3 regions of the Komagataeibacter sp. FNDCR2 genome follow, and region 3 is predicted to be linked to each of the others. Evidence: riboswitches for the same ligand, from Rfam matches in the RefSeq annotation. Region 3 holds a riboswitch; each other region holds the start of a gene.
What was found. Region 3 has a riboswitch for cobalamin ahead of LDL28_RS10175 (DUF1636 domain-containing protein). Riboswitches for the same ligand answer to the same signal wherever they lie in the genome.
Positions count from the first base shown of each region.

Region 1: it holds a riboswitch for cobalamin, as region 3 does, so the genes downstream of both, LDL28_RS08270 (CbtA family protein) here and LDL28_RS10175 (DUF1636 domain-containing protein) in region 3, are expected to answer to the same signal.
Region 2: it holds a riboswitch for cobalamin, as region 3 does, so the genes downstream of both, LDL28_RS08575 (carbohydrate porin) here and LDL28_RS10175 (DUF1636 domain-containing protein) in region 3, are expected to answer to the same signal.

Region 1 is NZ_JAIWOU010000001.1:1,756,738-1,761,355, forward strand. Features, by position in the region: gene LDL28_RS08260 (1-acyl-sn-glycerol-3-phosphate acyltransferase) at 1-586, opposite strand, end outside; gene LDL28_RS08265 (extracellular solute-binding protein) at 840-2,018, shown strand; gene LDL28_RS08270 (CbtA family protein) at 2,009-2,737, opposite strand; cobalamin riboswitch at 2,765-2,959, opposite strand; gene LDL28_RS08275 (peroxiredoxin) at 2,994-3,623, opposite strand; gene LDL28_RS08280 (lytic transglycosylase domain-containing protein) at 3,658-4,618, opposite strand, start outside.
Region 2 is NZ_JAIWOU010000001.1:1,809,414-1,814,031, forward strand. Features, by position in the region: gene LDL28_RS08565 (EAL domain-containing protein) at 1-684, shown strand, start outside; gene LDL28_RS08570 (ribokinase) at 738-1,697, shown strand; cobalamin riboswitch at 1,728-1,956, shown strand; gene LDL28_RS08575 (carbohydrate porin) at 2,214-3,755, shown strand; gene LDL28_RS08580 (hypothetical protein) at 3,993-4,618, shown strand, end outside.
Region 3 is NZ_JAIWOU010000001.1:2,139,215-2,143,832, forward strand. Features, by position in the region: gene cobN (cobaltochelatase subunit CobN) at 1-1,032, opposite strand, end outside; gene cobW (cobalamin biosynthesis protein CobW) at 1,069-2,121, opposite strand; gene LDL28_RS10175 (DUF1636 domain-containing protein) at 2,127-2,537, opposite strand; cobalamin riboswitch at 2,699-2,928, opposite strand; gene LDL28_RS10180 (histidine phosphatase family protein) at 2,947-3,498, opposite strand; gene LDL28_RS10185 (CbtB domain-containing protein) at 3,671-3,895, shown strand; gene LDL28_RS10190 (MDR family oxidoreductase) at 3,988-4,618, opposite strand, start outside.

The DNA of each region.
Region 1 (4,618 bases), 380 kb from region 3:
GCATCTCATCGCGTTCGCGGCCCGTGGTGCTGCGCTGGCGGCTGACGAATATGGTCCGCCCGATACGCGAGACCAGCCCCATGATGGGCCAGCCCTCGATATCGCCCTTGGCCACGAAATTGGAAGGCAGCACCGTGCCAAGCACCGGCACGTCAAGCCATGTGGAATGGTTGGAGACGTAAATGACCGGCCGCTCACCGCGCTGGCGCGCGCGCCGCCCGCCCACGCCGCCCGCCCTGCGGCCCACCACCCGGATGCGCAGCGAAAGCAGCAGGCACAGCCCGCCCCAGACCATGCGCGTCCAGCGGATCTTGGCCGTGCCGGGCAATACCAGCAGCAGTGCTTCGAACCCGACCGACAGCGGCACCCATACGGTAATGGCCGCAAGCCGCCCCACGCAGCGCGCGGTACGGGCATAGTCACGCATACGCCCCGACGGCGCCACGGACATGGCGGCCACGGCCCGCGCCGCGTCCGATCCGGCTTCCGGTGCGATCACCTGCCGTGAAGCGCGCCGCGCGGGCAGCGAGGTAACAGGTGACGGAGAACGACGCCGGATGAAGCGGCGGATGAAATCGGCGATCATGCGCCTATCCATAGCCCGCCATCATGGCGCACGACAATATACACGAAACCGACGGCCGCCGGACGTGTCATGCGCGCAACGCCCGCGGCATCATGCTTTCCCATATCCGTAACGATCCACGCGAATGATGCATGGCGCCCATACGGACAGGGCTGTCAGGCCCGTTATTACTTCCGGCCATGGGCGGGCTGTCCGCTGGACCCTGCCTGGATACAGGTCCATGCTGCGGATTGTCCTTCAGGAGTTTTTTTCCATGCCCACACGCAGCCGTCGCGGCAGGTCCGTTGCCGTAACGACCGCCCTCATCATCATGGCCGCCCTCGGCTCCGCCCCGGCGCGGGCGGCGGATGATGCGCTGAATGTGCTGACATGGTGCGATCATGAAGACCCCGAACTGCTCACGCCCTTCGAGCAGGCCAACAACGTGCGCATCCACTTCAAGGATATCGACAGCACGGACGCCATCCGCGCCATCGTGCGGCAGTCACAGCCGGGGGACTGGGATGTCGTCATCATGGATGAGACGGACGCCCCGCGCCTCGCCGCCGACGGGCTGCTGATGGCGCTGGACCCGGCGGACTTTCCCGCCGCCGAGGTGCCCGCCCCGATTGCCGACCCGGCAACGGGATCCTATCGGGGGCAACTTTATTCCGTGCCCGAAAAATACGACTACAACGCCGTGGCCTTCAATCAGGCGCGTATCAACGCCGCCGACATGAACGACATCAACGCGATCTGGCAGCCGCGCTATCGCGGGCGGATCGCGATTTATGACAGTTACCTGCCGGTGCTGTCCTATATCGCGCTGGCCCTGGGCCGGGATCCCGCCCATCTGGTCGATGCGGACCTGCCCGCCCTGCATGCCCGGCTGGCGGCCCTGCGCGCCAATGCCGCGCTGGTGGACGACATGCCCGGCGTGCAGCAGGCGCTGGCCGATGGGCAGGTGGATATTGTGGTTGGCGGCGGCGCATGGACCACCGCCGGCGTGGATGAAGACGGCGCCGTCGCCGCCGGCCCGGCCACGCCAGCGGCGGCCCGCACCGACCTGACCTTTACCGTGCCCCGGCAGGGGGGCATGCGCTGGCAGCACGGGATTTCGGTCATCGCGGCCTCGCAGCGCAAGGCGCTCGCCCTTGCCTTCGCACGCTATCTGCGCACGCCCGCCGCGCAGGCCCGGCTGGCCACGTCATCATGTTACCGGGGCATGCCAGCCAGCCCCCTCGCCCCGCTCGACGCCGCCGACAGGGCAGCCCTGCACTGGGAAGACCAGCCCGCCTACATCGCGGCAAGCCACCCCTATCCCGTCATGGACCGCGCGATGGACGGCAGGCTGCGCGCCATGTGGGACGACGTGATGAAACATGGCGCGGGCGCGCCTGTCGCGCCCCCCACCCCTGTCCGGGCGGGGGACGACGAGACGGCTCAGCCGTAATGCGCGCTGTTCCGGCGCGCCAGGACCCGGTCCGCCAGCGTGCCGAATATCAGGCCAAGACCGCCCCACAGGACCAGTTGCATGCCCAGCGCGGCCTCACGAAAGCGCCACAGCACCACGGCGGGGAAATTATCGGGCACTTCATGAATGTCGGGCAGCGCCCATTGTAGCAGGGCGACCAGCACCACGAACACGGCCCCGCCACATAACGTGGCGTTCCAGTGGCCCATCCGGGCGGCCAGCGCCCGCCCGGCCAGAACCGCCAGTGTCAGCGCGCACAGCGAAAAGACCACCATCTCGAAATACGCCACCGTACGCATGCCGATCGTTTCCGGCTGGCCCACAGCGGGGGGATTGGCGGGGTATTTCAGGTCAGGCACCACAACCACCGCCAGAAAACCCGCCCCCGCCAGCAGCAGCGCCAGCATACGGGGTGAAAAACGCCCGATCCGGCCATAAGCGGTCGCGAACACCAGCGCGAACAGGCCCCCATAGGCGGCGCCGTACATGATGGCGGCAGTCAGCAGGCCAAGCGACGCCTGCACCCCCCGGCTGACCAGTTCCGGCTCCGGCGGTTCACCGGACGCCGCATCCAGCGCGGATTCAAAGGCAATGGCCAGGTTGACCTGCGGTTCCCCGAAGATCCGGGCGAAACCGAAGGCGAGACAGGCCGCGAGAATACCGGCCAGCATGCCTCGCAGCAGAAGGCGCCCGGCCATTAGCGGATACCCCGGCGCGGGGGGATGGGAAGAAAGGTCATGGAAATCAGGTCTCCTGTCGGGAAAGCGCGTCCCGCAACGGAAATAAGGCCCTATCCGCCGGAGGGGTCTGACTTCCGCATGTCCGCATGCGGTGTACAGTGGCGCGACCGTGCCGGAGTCTCACCGGCTTCCCACCCACGGATGACGAAGGCGGCAGTCAATACCGCGCCCGCACCCAAGTCAATGCGCCATAAGCCAATGCGCCAGCCGGCCCTTACGGTTTGGCAGGGGATGCGGCCGGGGGAAGCGAAACCCGGCTGGCCTGCCCGTGGGCGGCGCGCCACTGCCGCAGCGCATCGAGCGTGTGGGTCACGTGGCCTTCGGGCGAAAGCGCGCTGTAGGCGTAGATGACCTTTCCATCGGGCGCGATGACGTAGGAGGTGCGATTGGCGCGGTTGAGCAGCGGCAGGCGGCTGTCATACATGCGCGCGATCTGGCCCTGCGGGTCGGCGGCGACGGGAAAACGGCCATGGCCCTCGCTTACGGAAAAGCGGTCGAGGGTCGGCATGTCATCGGTCGAGACGCCAATGACCGTGGCCCCGAGGGCGGTGTACTGATCCATGGCGTTGGCGAAGTCATGCGCTTCCATGGTGCAGCCACGGGTAAAGGCGGCGGGGTAGAAATACAGCACGACCGGCCCCTGCCGCAGCGCATCGGCCAGATGGAAGCTGAACTCGCTGCCATTGCGGGTGGCCCTGGCATCGAACAGCGGGGCCTGGCTGCCCACCGGCAGGGCGGCACGCGCGGGGGAGAAACATACGAACCCGGCGAAAGCCAGCACCCCCACCAGCGGCAGGCACAGTCCCGGCAGGCACCAGCGCGAACGCCTGTAAAAATACCTCATGTTTCCTTATCCCCCGCAAACGGGGCCACTGTCTTCATGTGGTCGGTGGCAGGATCTGGCATCCACCCCCGCCCAGTTGCTGGCAGATCTTCTGCGCCGCCTCGTGCGACAGGCCGGTCAGCCTTGCACGATAGACATGACCATGTTGCGATGCAACGCTCGCAACCTGCGTATGTATCCCGCCAAAGGAAACTTTGGCCCGGGCCTGCCCCGCCGCCTGCGCCGCCTGCCCGGCCGAACCGAAGGCCCCCACCTGCACCGACCAGGCGCGCCCGTCCGCCATGCTGATGACACCCGGTTGCCCCGAGGCCGGGACCATGGGGGCGATGCCGCTGTGTTCACGCGCGCTCCATGCCGCGCGGATCGCCGCCGCCTGCGGCGAAATGGCCAGTGTGTCGGTCGCCGGGGCCTGCTGCCGGGCCGAAGCCGAGGCCAGCAGCCTGCGGCCCCGGTTGCGTCCCTGCTGCTGCGCCTGCGCGCGGGCAAGCGCGCGCGCCTCGATCAGCATGTCCGCCTGGGAACGGTTGGCGGGCGTAACACCCGCGATCCGTGGCCCGATGGAAGCGACATAATCGCGCGTTTCCTTGGGCAGGGTATGGTAGCGGTCCAGAAACTCATCCAGTCGCCCCGGCCCGCTGTTATAGGCGGCCAGAAAACCCGGTGAGCCGTAAATATCGTACATTTCACGGATATAGGCCGTGCCCGCCACGATATTGTCGTGCGGCTCGAACGCATCGGGACCGAGGCTGTAACGCGCACGCATCTCGTCATAGGTGGGGGGCATGAGCTGCATGAGCCCCATCGCCCCGGGCAGCGAGGTCACGAACTGCCCATTGCGGTAAAGCTGCCCGCCCGACTCGCGCTGCATGACCTGCCGTATCCAGATATCAGGCACATCGAAACGCTGGGACGCCTCGGTAATATAGGGCCCCCACGGGTCACCGGGCGGGCCGGGCGGGGTATAGCTGGCATGGGCGCGGGCGCGGTAGGAATCG
Region 2 (4,618 bases), 330 kb from region 3:
GAAGCCCTGTCGCGGTGGACCGATCCGGTGCTGGGCGCGATCCCGCCGGGGCGGTTCATTCCCGTGGCGGAGGAAACCGGGCAGATCCGCGCGCTGGGTGCGTGGTCGCTGCGCGTGGCGTGCGAGCAGATGGCCAACTGGATCGCGCGCGGCGTTCCGGTGCCGACCATATCCGTCAACCTGTCCGCCATCCAGTTTCAGGACCCCGAACTGGTATCGCAGCTTGCCACCGTCCTGCACCAGACCAACGTGCCGCCGGAACGGCTGATCGTGGAACTGACCGAAACCACCATGATCGAAAACTTCGACCAGACCATGACCACGGCGGCCGCCATCCGCAACCTGGGCATCGGGCTGTCGATGGATGATTTCGGCACGGGCTATTCCAGCCTCGCCAACCTTGCCAGCCTGCCGCTGAGCGAAGTCAAGATCGACCGCAGTTTCATGAAGGGTTTCGGCAGCACCGGCAACGTACGGCAGGTGGTGACCGCCATCATCCGCATCGGCCACACACTGGGCATGACCGTGATTGCCGAAGGGGTGGAGGAACCCGACCAGTGCAGCGAACTGCGCGCGATCGGCTGCGATGTGATACAGGGCTATTACTTCGCCCGCCCGATGGATACCGCATCACTTGATACATGGATCCGCGAACGCCGGGCCGAGCCCGTCACCTGCCCCTGACCGGGCAGCGGGCTCATGGCCCGCCCCCTTTCCAGCACGACAACAGGTTGGTCATGTCCGCGCGCCCTGCCCATATTGCCGTGATCGGCAGCACGAATATTGATTTTGTCGCGCATGTCAGCCACTTCCCCCGGCCCGGTGAAACGCTGCATGTCCACGATTCCGCAACGGGGCTGGGCGGCAAGGGCGCCAATCAGGCCATTGCGGTGGCCCGGCTGGGGCAGGCCGTGGAACTGGCGGGCTGGACCGGGCGTGACATGCTGGCCGACATGGCGCGCGCCACGTTGCATGAGGTCAGGGTCAACACCCACTGGCTCCTGAGCGACGGGCTTAACGGCACGGGCCGGGCCTTCATCACCATAAACCAGGCGGGCGAAAACCAGATTCTGGTCGATGGCGGCGCCAACATGGCGCATGGCGATACGGCCTGTCCCCTGCTCTCTCCCGTGCTGGCGCAGGCCGCCATGGTGATGATGCAGATGGAAATGGACCCCGCGCTGATGGTGGCGCTGGCCCGGCAGGCACGCGGAATGGGCATTCCCGTCATGCTCGATCCCGCCCCCGTGCCTGCCGCCGGCCTGCCGGACGCCCTGTATGCGCTGGCCGACATCATCACCCCCAATGAAAATGAAACCCGCGCGCTGACCGGCATCCTGCCCACGGATCAGGCCACCGCCCTGCGCGCGGCCGACATCATGCATGCGCGCGGGACGGGCACGGCCATCATCAAGCTCGGGTCACGGGGCGTGGCCTATTCCACCATTCACCCGCGCGAAGGGGAGGATGCACGGGGGTTCGTCCCCGCTTTCCATGTGCGGAGCATCGATACGGTGGCGGCGGGGGACTGCTTCAATGCCGGGTTGGCCACCGCCCTTGTGCGGGGCCAGACGCTTGCCGGGGCCGTGCGCCATGGCGCGGCCTGCGGGGCGCTGGCCACCACGCGGGCGGGCGCGGCGCAGGCCGCGCCGGATGCGGCCGAGGTAGCCGCCCTGCTGGCGCGCGAAAAAGAGTGATCTTGCGCACTGGCCCGCAGGCTTTATAGTCCGTTGCAACAAGTCAGCGGTCCCGTGCGAACGGGCGAGAAAGGGAATGCCGTAAACCCCGGCGGGGTGTGATGCCCGGGGGCGCAGTCGGCAACTGTACCCGCAACTGTAGGCGGAGAGTGCGTTATCCGGCGCTGCGACAGGCAGCAACCACTGGTTCCGGCCGGGAAGGTGGAGAACGTGCCGTGACCCGCAAGTCAGGAGACCTGCCGTTGTCCTTCAACAATATCGCCGGGCGGGCATAACCGGAGATGGACGCAAGACAATGGACCCGACCGGCTAGCATCCCGTTCCCCCTGCACTAACCCCGATCCGGCACCAAGATGCCGCTTTCTTCTGGTCCTGCGCGGACCAGCCCATCCTGACGGGATGTTTTTTTCAATGAATCTGACGACCCTTTCCTTGGCACGCCCGATGCTGGCACGCCCGATGCTGGCGCGCACCGTGCTGCTGCCCTGCGTACTCGTTGCTGGTGGCCTCGGGGCGATGGACGCCCACGCACAGGCCCCGCGCACCCAGCTTGCCGATGACCGCGCCCGCCTTGGCAACTCCACCCCCCTGATCGAACAGATCGACCCCACGACGGTACGCGATTCCGTGCGCGCCAATGCCGAAACGACGCAAAGTGTTACGGATACCGACAGCCTCGACACCAGCGGCAATCTTCTGGGCGACATGGGTGGCGCGCGCCCGTGGCTGTATAAACACGGCATTACTTTCAATATTCAGGAAGTGGACGAAGTCTGGGGCAATGGCACCGGCGGTTCGGCATCGGGCAATGATGGCGCGGGCGGATCGGGCACCGGCCCGTCCTATGATGGTGTGACCATGCCCACCCTGACCGTCGATACCGAGAAGCTGTTCGGGCTCAGGGGGGGCCTGTTCAATGTCAGCGCGCTCCAGACACGCGGGCGCTCGATCTCGCAGGACCACCTGGCCAATTTCAACCCCATCAGCGGGTTCGAGGCCGATCGCTCCACCCGCCTGTTCGAGCTGTGGTACCAGCAGTCCTTCCTGAACGGAAAGCTGGATGTAAAGATCGGGCAGCAGGATCTGGATACCGAATTCCTGATCAGCGATTACGCCTCGCTTTACCTCAACGCCAATTTCGGCTGGCCCATGGCGCCTTCGGTCAACCTGTATGGCGGCGGCCCGTCATGGCCGCTGTCGTCCCCCGCCATCCGCATCCGCTACCGGCCCAGCGAGAAGTTCACCTTCATGTTCGCCGCGGCCGACGACAATCCGCCGGGCAACCGCTACAACTCCATCCCCATCCAGCAGGCCACCGGCTCCATCAGCGGTTATAATCCCGACCCGACCAGCCAGACCACCAACGATGGCAGCGGCACGCAGTTCAACATGGGCAACGGCGCGCTGCTGATCACCGAACTGCAATACGCGCTCAATCCCCAGCCCGCCGACATGACCAACACGACAAAGAACCCCGGCCTGCCGGGCATCTACAAGCTGGGCGGGTATTACGATACGGCCAAATTCCCCGATTACCGCTACAACCAGCATGGCGGCTCGCTGGGGGCCGCCACACTGGCCGCCAGCCCCACGCAGTCCGACCTGACGCCGCGCTGGGACCGGGGCAACTGGATGGTCTATGGCATCATCGACCAGATGATCTGGCGGCCCTCGCTCACTTCCCCCCGCTCGGTGGGCGTGTTCGCGCGCGCCACGGGCAATGGTGGCGACCGTAACCAGATCAGCTTCGCCATTGATGCGGGCATCAACCTCAAGGCCCCGTTCAGGGGGCGGGACAACGACACGATCGGGCTGGGCTGGGGCATCGGCCGCGCCAGTTCGGGACTGCGCCAGTTCGACCGGGACCGCCAGACGATGGTGCAGGGCAATGAAAACCACCTGGAACTGACCTATCAGGCGCAGGTGACGCCATGGATGGTGATGCAGCCGGACTTCCAGTATGTGTGGCACCCTTCAGGCGGCACGCCGGACTGGACCGGCCTGCGTCGCGTGGGGGATGAAGCGATCTTCGGCCTGCACAGCAGCATTACATTCTGATGGGAAAATCCGCGGCGCCACATGCCCCCATATCCCGCCGGGCGGCACGCTGGCGCTTCTGGTGATCGTGATGCTGTTCGCACCGGGGGCCGCAAGCGCGCCCGCCCCGACAGGAAGAGACAAAAGCACAGGGCGGTATTGAAAATTTATATTATTGTGAGCCCAATGCCGCTTCTATAGGCCAGAGTGAACAGGCGCGTGATACTGTCACGCGCCCTATTGCAAAGGAAGAAACCGTTGCGCCGTCTTGTTGCTATCTGTATCCCGCTCGGTCTGGCCGCCTGCGCGCAGCACACGCCCCGCCCCATGGCGAATTACTGCCGCCAGCCCGCGGTAACCGCCGCCGTGGTGGCCGCCGCCAACCGGACCCCCGGCGCAACCTCGCCCGCCATCCGGTTTGTGGACGGCACGGTCAAAAGCGCCATCTATAACGACCATGTGCAGGTCATGACCTGCCATGGCAGCCTGGTGCGCCGGGACGGCACGCAGCAGGACGGCGTCGCCATTGCCCGCCTGTCCCACCTGCATACGGGCTGGAAACAGATCTGGCGCACATCCGTCGCCACGCATCAGTGGATCGCGGATGAGGACATCAACAAAAACCGGCTGGACCAGTACGCCGCGTATTACGACCATACGCCCGATGCCTGCAAACCCTTCGCCCATGACCTGTTCTATGGCGCGCCCAAATCCGACAAGGACACCGCCCACCTGCGCGAGACGCTGTACGACTGCCTTGCGGACCACAACGTCAAGCCCCTGCGCCCCGTATCGGGCGTGGATCATACCTACAGCCCGTTCGGCATGAATTTCTACATTCCCTACTATACCAACCTGAACGCGGACGATAACGGTCCCTTCCT
Region 3 (4,618 bases):
GCAGGTCAGTTCTATGCCGGGGGCGTAGGGCGCATGGCGGGGCGGCAGGTCGGGGGCCGTTTCCTCCTTGAAGGAGATGGGGCAGGCGGGAATGCGGCCATCGAGTTCGGGCAGCACCACCTGCATCGCCAGATCCGCCTGCGACAGTCCGCGCGTGCTGTCGCGCCATGTCGCGTGGGCGATGCCGGGCTGCTGCGCCTGCAACACGGGCACCCCCGCCAGATCGAGCGGGGAATGGCTGTCCGGCCCGCCTTGCGTGGAAAAGAAGGTGGCGTTGACGATGACATCGGGCGGGGCCTGCGCGATCCGCGCCGTCACCACCCGGGCCGAAGCCGGATCCTTGAGCGACGTGACATAAAGCAGGTCCGCCCCGATGCCCTGGCGCGCCAGTCCGGTGGCCAGCGCCGTAATGGGGGCGATGTCACCGGCCAGCAGGTGCGCGCGGTAGAACACCACCATCGCGCGCAGGGGCAGGGCGGGGTCCGCCGCGTGCAGCAGGTCCGCCGCGGGAAGTTCCACGGGCTGGACGCCGTCATCCGCCCCGCGCCCGGCCAGATGCGCCATGAGCCGCAGGGCGGTGGCCATGTTCGCACTCCCGCCCGTGCGCAGCAGGCGCTCAAGCCGGGCGAGCAGGTCGTCCGCCACGGTGGACAGCCGGGCAAGGCGGGGGTCGTCACGCCCGTCACCGGCGACGAAGGCCAGCGCAATCCCGGCCTCCCGGCAGGCGCGGGCCAGTTCCTCCGCCCCGTAGCGCCAGTATTCCACCCCCCCGAGCAGCCGGACCACCACGCAGCGCGATTCCATGATGGTGCCGGCTACGTACAGGTCGATGGACATGGGATGCAGCAGTCGCGACAGGCTGGCGGTGCGCAGGCTCGCGCCGGGGGCGGCCTGTGCCCCATGCGCGGCGTTCAGGCACAGCAGGTCGCTGTCCGAAAAGGACAGGAACACGATATCCGCCGGGGCATGCCCCAGATCTTCCGCCTGATCGCCGTCATCCAGCGTGCGCACCTCACGTGCCAGCAGATGCATGGTGGCTACCCCGTTTCGCTGCCGCTTCCCCGCGCTTTACGCCTGCGCCAGCGCGGCCGCAATGGCGGCGTGGTCCATGCCCTTGCACCCGATCACCACCAGGTCGCCCGTGCGCGGCGCATCCTTGGCGAGGGGACGGTCGAACTGGTGGCGGAAGCGGCTGCCCACGCCCTGTACCGCCAGCCGCATCGGCTTGCCGCGCACGGTGGCGTACCCCTTCATGCGCAGGATGTCGTGCTGTTCGGCCAGCGCCTTCAGGCGGTCGATGAAGCCCTCCACGCTGTCCTGTTCGGGAAGGGGAAGGACGAAGCTTTCAAAATCATCATGTTCATGTTCGCCGCCTTCCGCATCATGGTGGGAAGGGCGCGCGGCCAGGTCATCTTCCGCCGCCGCGTCAAGGCCGAGCAGGATGGCCGGATCCACCTGCCCGTCGGTCGCGCGCACGATCTTGACGGCGCGCGGCACCTCGGCGCGGATGGCGGTCTCCACCGTGTCGGCCTGCGCGGGGGTCAGCAGGTCCGACTTGTTCAGCACGATCAGGTCGGCGCACAGAAGTTGGTCCTCATACACTTCGGCCAGCGGGTTGTCGTGGTCGAGGGAGGGATCCGCCGCCTGCTGGCGCGCGACCTCCGCCGGGTCATCGGCAAAGCGGCCACCGGCCACGGCGGGACCGTCCACCACCGTCACCACGCCATCCACCGTCATGCGGGTGCGGATGGTGGGCCAGCCGAACGCCTTGAGCAGCGGCTTGGGCAGCGCCAGCCCCGATGTCTCGATCACGATATGGTCGGGTGGGGTCGGGCGGTCGAGCAGGGCTTCCATGGTGGGCAGGAAGTCGTCCGCCACGGTGCAGCACAGGCAGCCATTGGTCAGTTCGACAATATCGTCATCACCGCAGCCTTCGATGCCACAGGCGCGCAGCGTGTCGCCATCAATGCCCAGCGTGCCGAATTCGTTCACGACAATGGCGATGCGCCTGCCCCGGGCATTGGCCAGCACATGGCGCAGCAGCGTGGTCTTGCCCGCGCCCAGAAAGCCGGTGATGACGGTAACGGGCACCTTGGCGCGCGCCGTGGCGGAAGTGTTCATGGCGATCAGGCTCCAGAAAAAAGGGAAGCGGGAAAGCGTCCGCGCACCATGTCCGACAGGCTGGCCGGGCGGCGCGAGGGCATGACGGTACCACTGCGTGACGTGGCGTAGGCGGCGATGTAGGTAAGCAGGTCCGCCGCCTTCTCCGGGCCGAGACCCGCCAGCAGCCAGCCCCATTTGCCTGGCGTGGCGACCACGGCGGCACAACCGCTGTCACACATGGCCAGGCAGTTGACCGCATGCACCACGATTTCCGGGTTGCCGGTAGCCAGCGCGGCCAGCGCATCGTGCAACTGGCGGCCCTGCGGGCTGTCCGACGCGGGCAGGCCACGGCGGCAGGTCACGCAGACATGCACATGCACGGGTGACACGTCCGGTGGCCGTTGCGCTGGCGGCTGTTGCGTGGGTGTGCTCATGCTCCATGCCCTTTCGCGGCATTGCTGCGCGCAGGCAGCCATACAAGGCGGGGTGCATGGTGACACGGCGCCACGCCGCGCGGGAACGGCGGGTGGCCCATCGCGTGCCGGGCACCCCGCCAGCCATGCGATCAGATTCGGTTCCGGCCCGGCCATGATGGTATGGCGCGGCGCCTGATGGCAGGTCTCCTGACTTGTGGCGCAGGGGTGAACCCCTCATTCCGGCGGCCTTCCCGGCCCCGGGATCCGGGACCAGTGACACTACCAGCCCCGTGGCGGGGCGGGCCGGAAAACAGCCACCTACAGTTGCGGGGGCAGTGACGGCCTTGCCCGTGGGCGCACCGTCTTCCCTATTCTCCCGGTGAAGGGAACCATCAGGCGCGGATTTAGACGATTGTGCGCCCCCCTGTCAAAGACCGTCCGGCGGCGCGCCGGTCATGGCCACGCGCCACGTCGCGTGGCGTGTCAGCACCGTGCGGCTGCGGGGCGCGATATCCAGATGCGACAGCATGCGGGCCGTACCGCCAAGGGCCGCGACCACGATGGCCCTGACCACCGTGGCGTCGGCCAGCGCGCTCAGGCGGGGCGGGGTGGGGGGAAGTGCCGCCAGCCACACCGCCACGCGGTGCAGGAGTTCCGTCCGGCTTTCCCCGCCGGGCGGCGCGAAGTCGGGGTCGGAAACCCAGCGCGCCAGATCGGCGGCGGGCAGGTCACGAAGCGCGCGGCCCCGCCATTCCCCCATGGCGGCCGCGCGTAGGGCGGGGGCAGGGTGGAACGGGCCGGTCATGCCGTGGGGGGGCGATTCGGGCGGCCACGACTCGATAGGCAGCAATGTCAGGTCGGCATCGGGCAGGTGGGCCGGAACATCCGCCCCCAGGCCGGGGGACGTCCCATCGGGGAAGATACCCCGGCGCAGGCAGTCGGGCGCGGGCAGGGCAAGGCAGGTCAGGATCTGGTGCATCAACAGGCGCCCCGCGTGTGGGGAAAGGGTGAGGTCCGCAATGTGACGATTGACCTTCCAGGCTGATTATTGGAAACATGACGCCAGATCCGGTTATGGACGGGTGTGGCACGCCATGCCATGGTCCATGCATACTGCTCCGGGTCGTGCCTGATCCATGGAGTTTTCCAGTATGAGCCAAGATACATCCGCCCTGTCCGCCGGTCGCATCGCCGCACCGCAGGTTTCCATCCCGGTTCGCGACCTGCTGCCGTGGGGTGTGTTCGGGCTGGTTCTGGCCTCGCTGCTGCTTTACTTCGTCGGGGCCGAACAGGGGGCGACCTCGCTCGTATCGGGCCATTACGTGCATGAATTCGTGCATGACGGCCGCCACCTGCTGGGCTTCCCCTGCCACTGATCCGCGCGGGCCGGTAGGGCGCGGGGCCCCAGCGCCCCATGCGCCGCCCTGATTACTGAACGGCATTTCCGGTGGGAAATGCCGTTTTTCGTTCAGGCCACGTCAACCACGGCGCGGCCACGGACATGACCGGCCAGAATGCGGGGCGCCAGCCCGATGGCGTCGGCCAGCGTCACGTCATGCAGCATGCTGTCCAGCAGCGTGGGGTCGATGTCGCGCGCAAGCCGCGCCCATGCCGTCATGCGCCGGGGGCGGGGGCACATCACGCTGTCGATTCCCTGCAGGCGCACGTTGCGCAGGATAAAGGGCGCCACCGTAAGCGGCAGCGCCATGTCCGCCGCCAGCCCGCACGCCGCCACCGTGCCGCCGTACTGGATGGACGCGCACATGCTGGCCAGCGCAGTCCCCCCCACCACATCGATGCCCCCCGCCCAGCGTGTGCGTTCCAGCGGCTTTCCGGTAGGGGCCAGCGCCTCACGCGGCAGGATTTCGCTGGCGCCCAGGCTGGTCAGATAGGCATGAAGCTGCGGGCGACCCGTCACCGCCACGACCTGAAACCCCAGCCGCGCCAGCAGCATGATGGCCATGCCGCCAACCCCCCCGCCCGCGCCGGTCACGATAACCGGGCCACTGGCGGGGGTCAGGCCCCCTTCCTCCAGAGCCATGATGCACAGCATGGCCGTCAGGCCCGCCGTGCCGATTCCCATCACCTGGCGCGAGGAC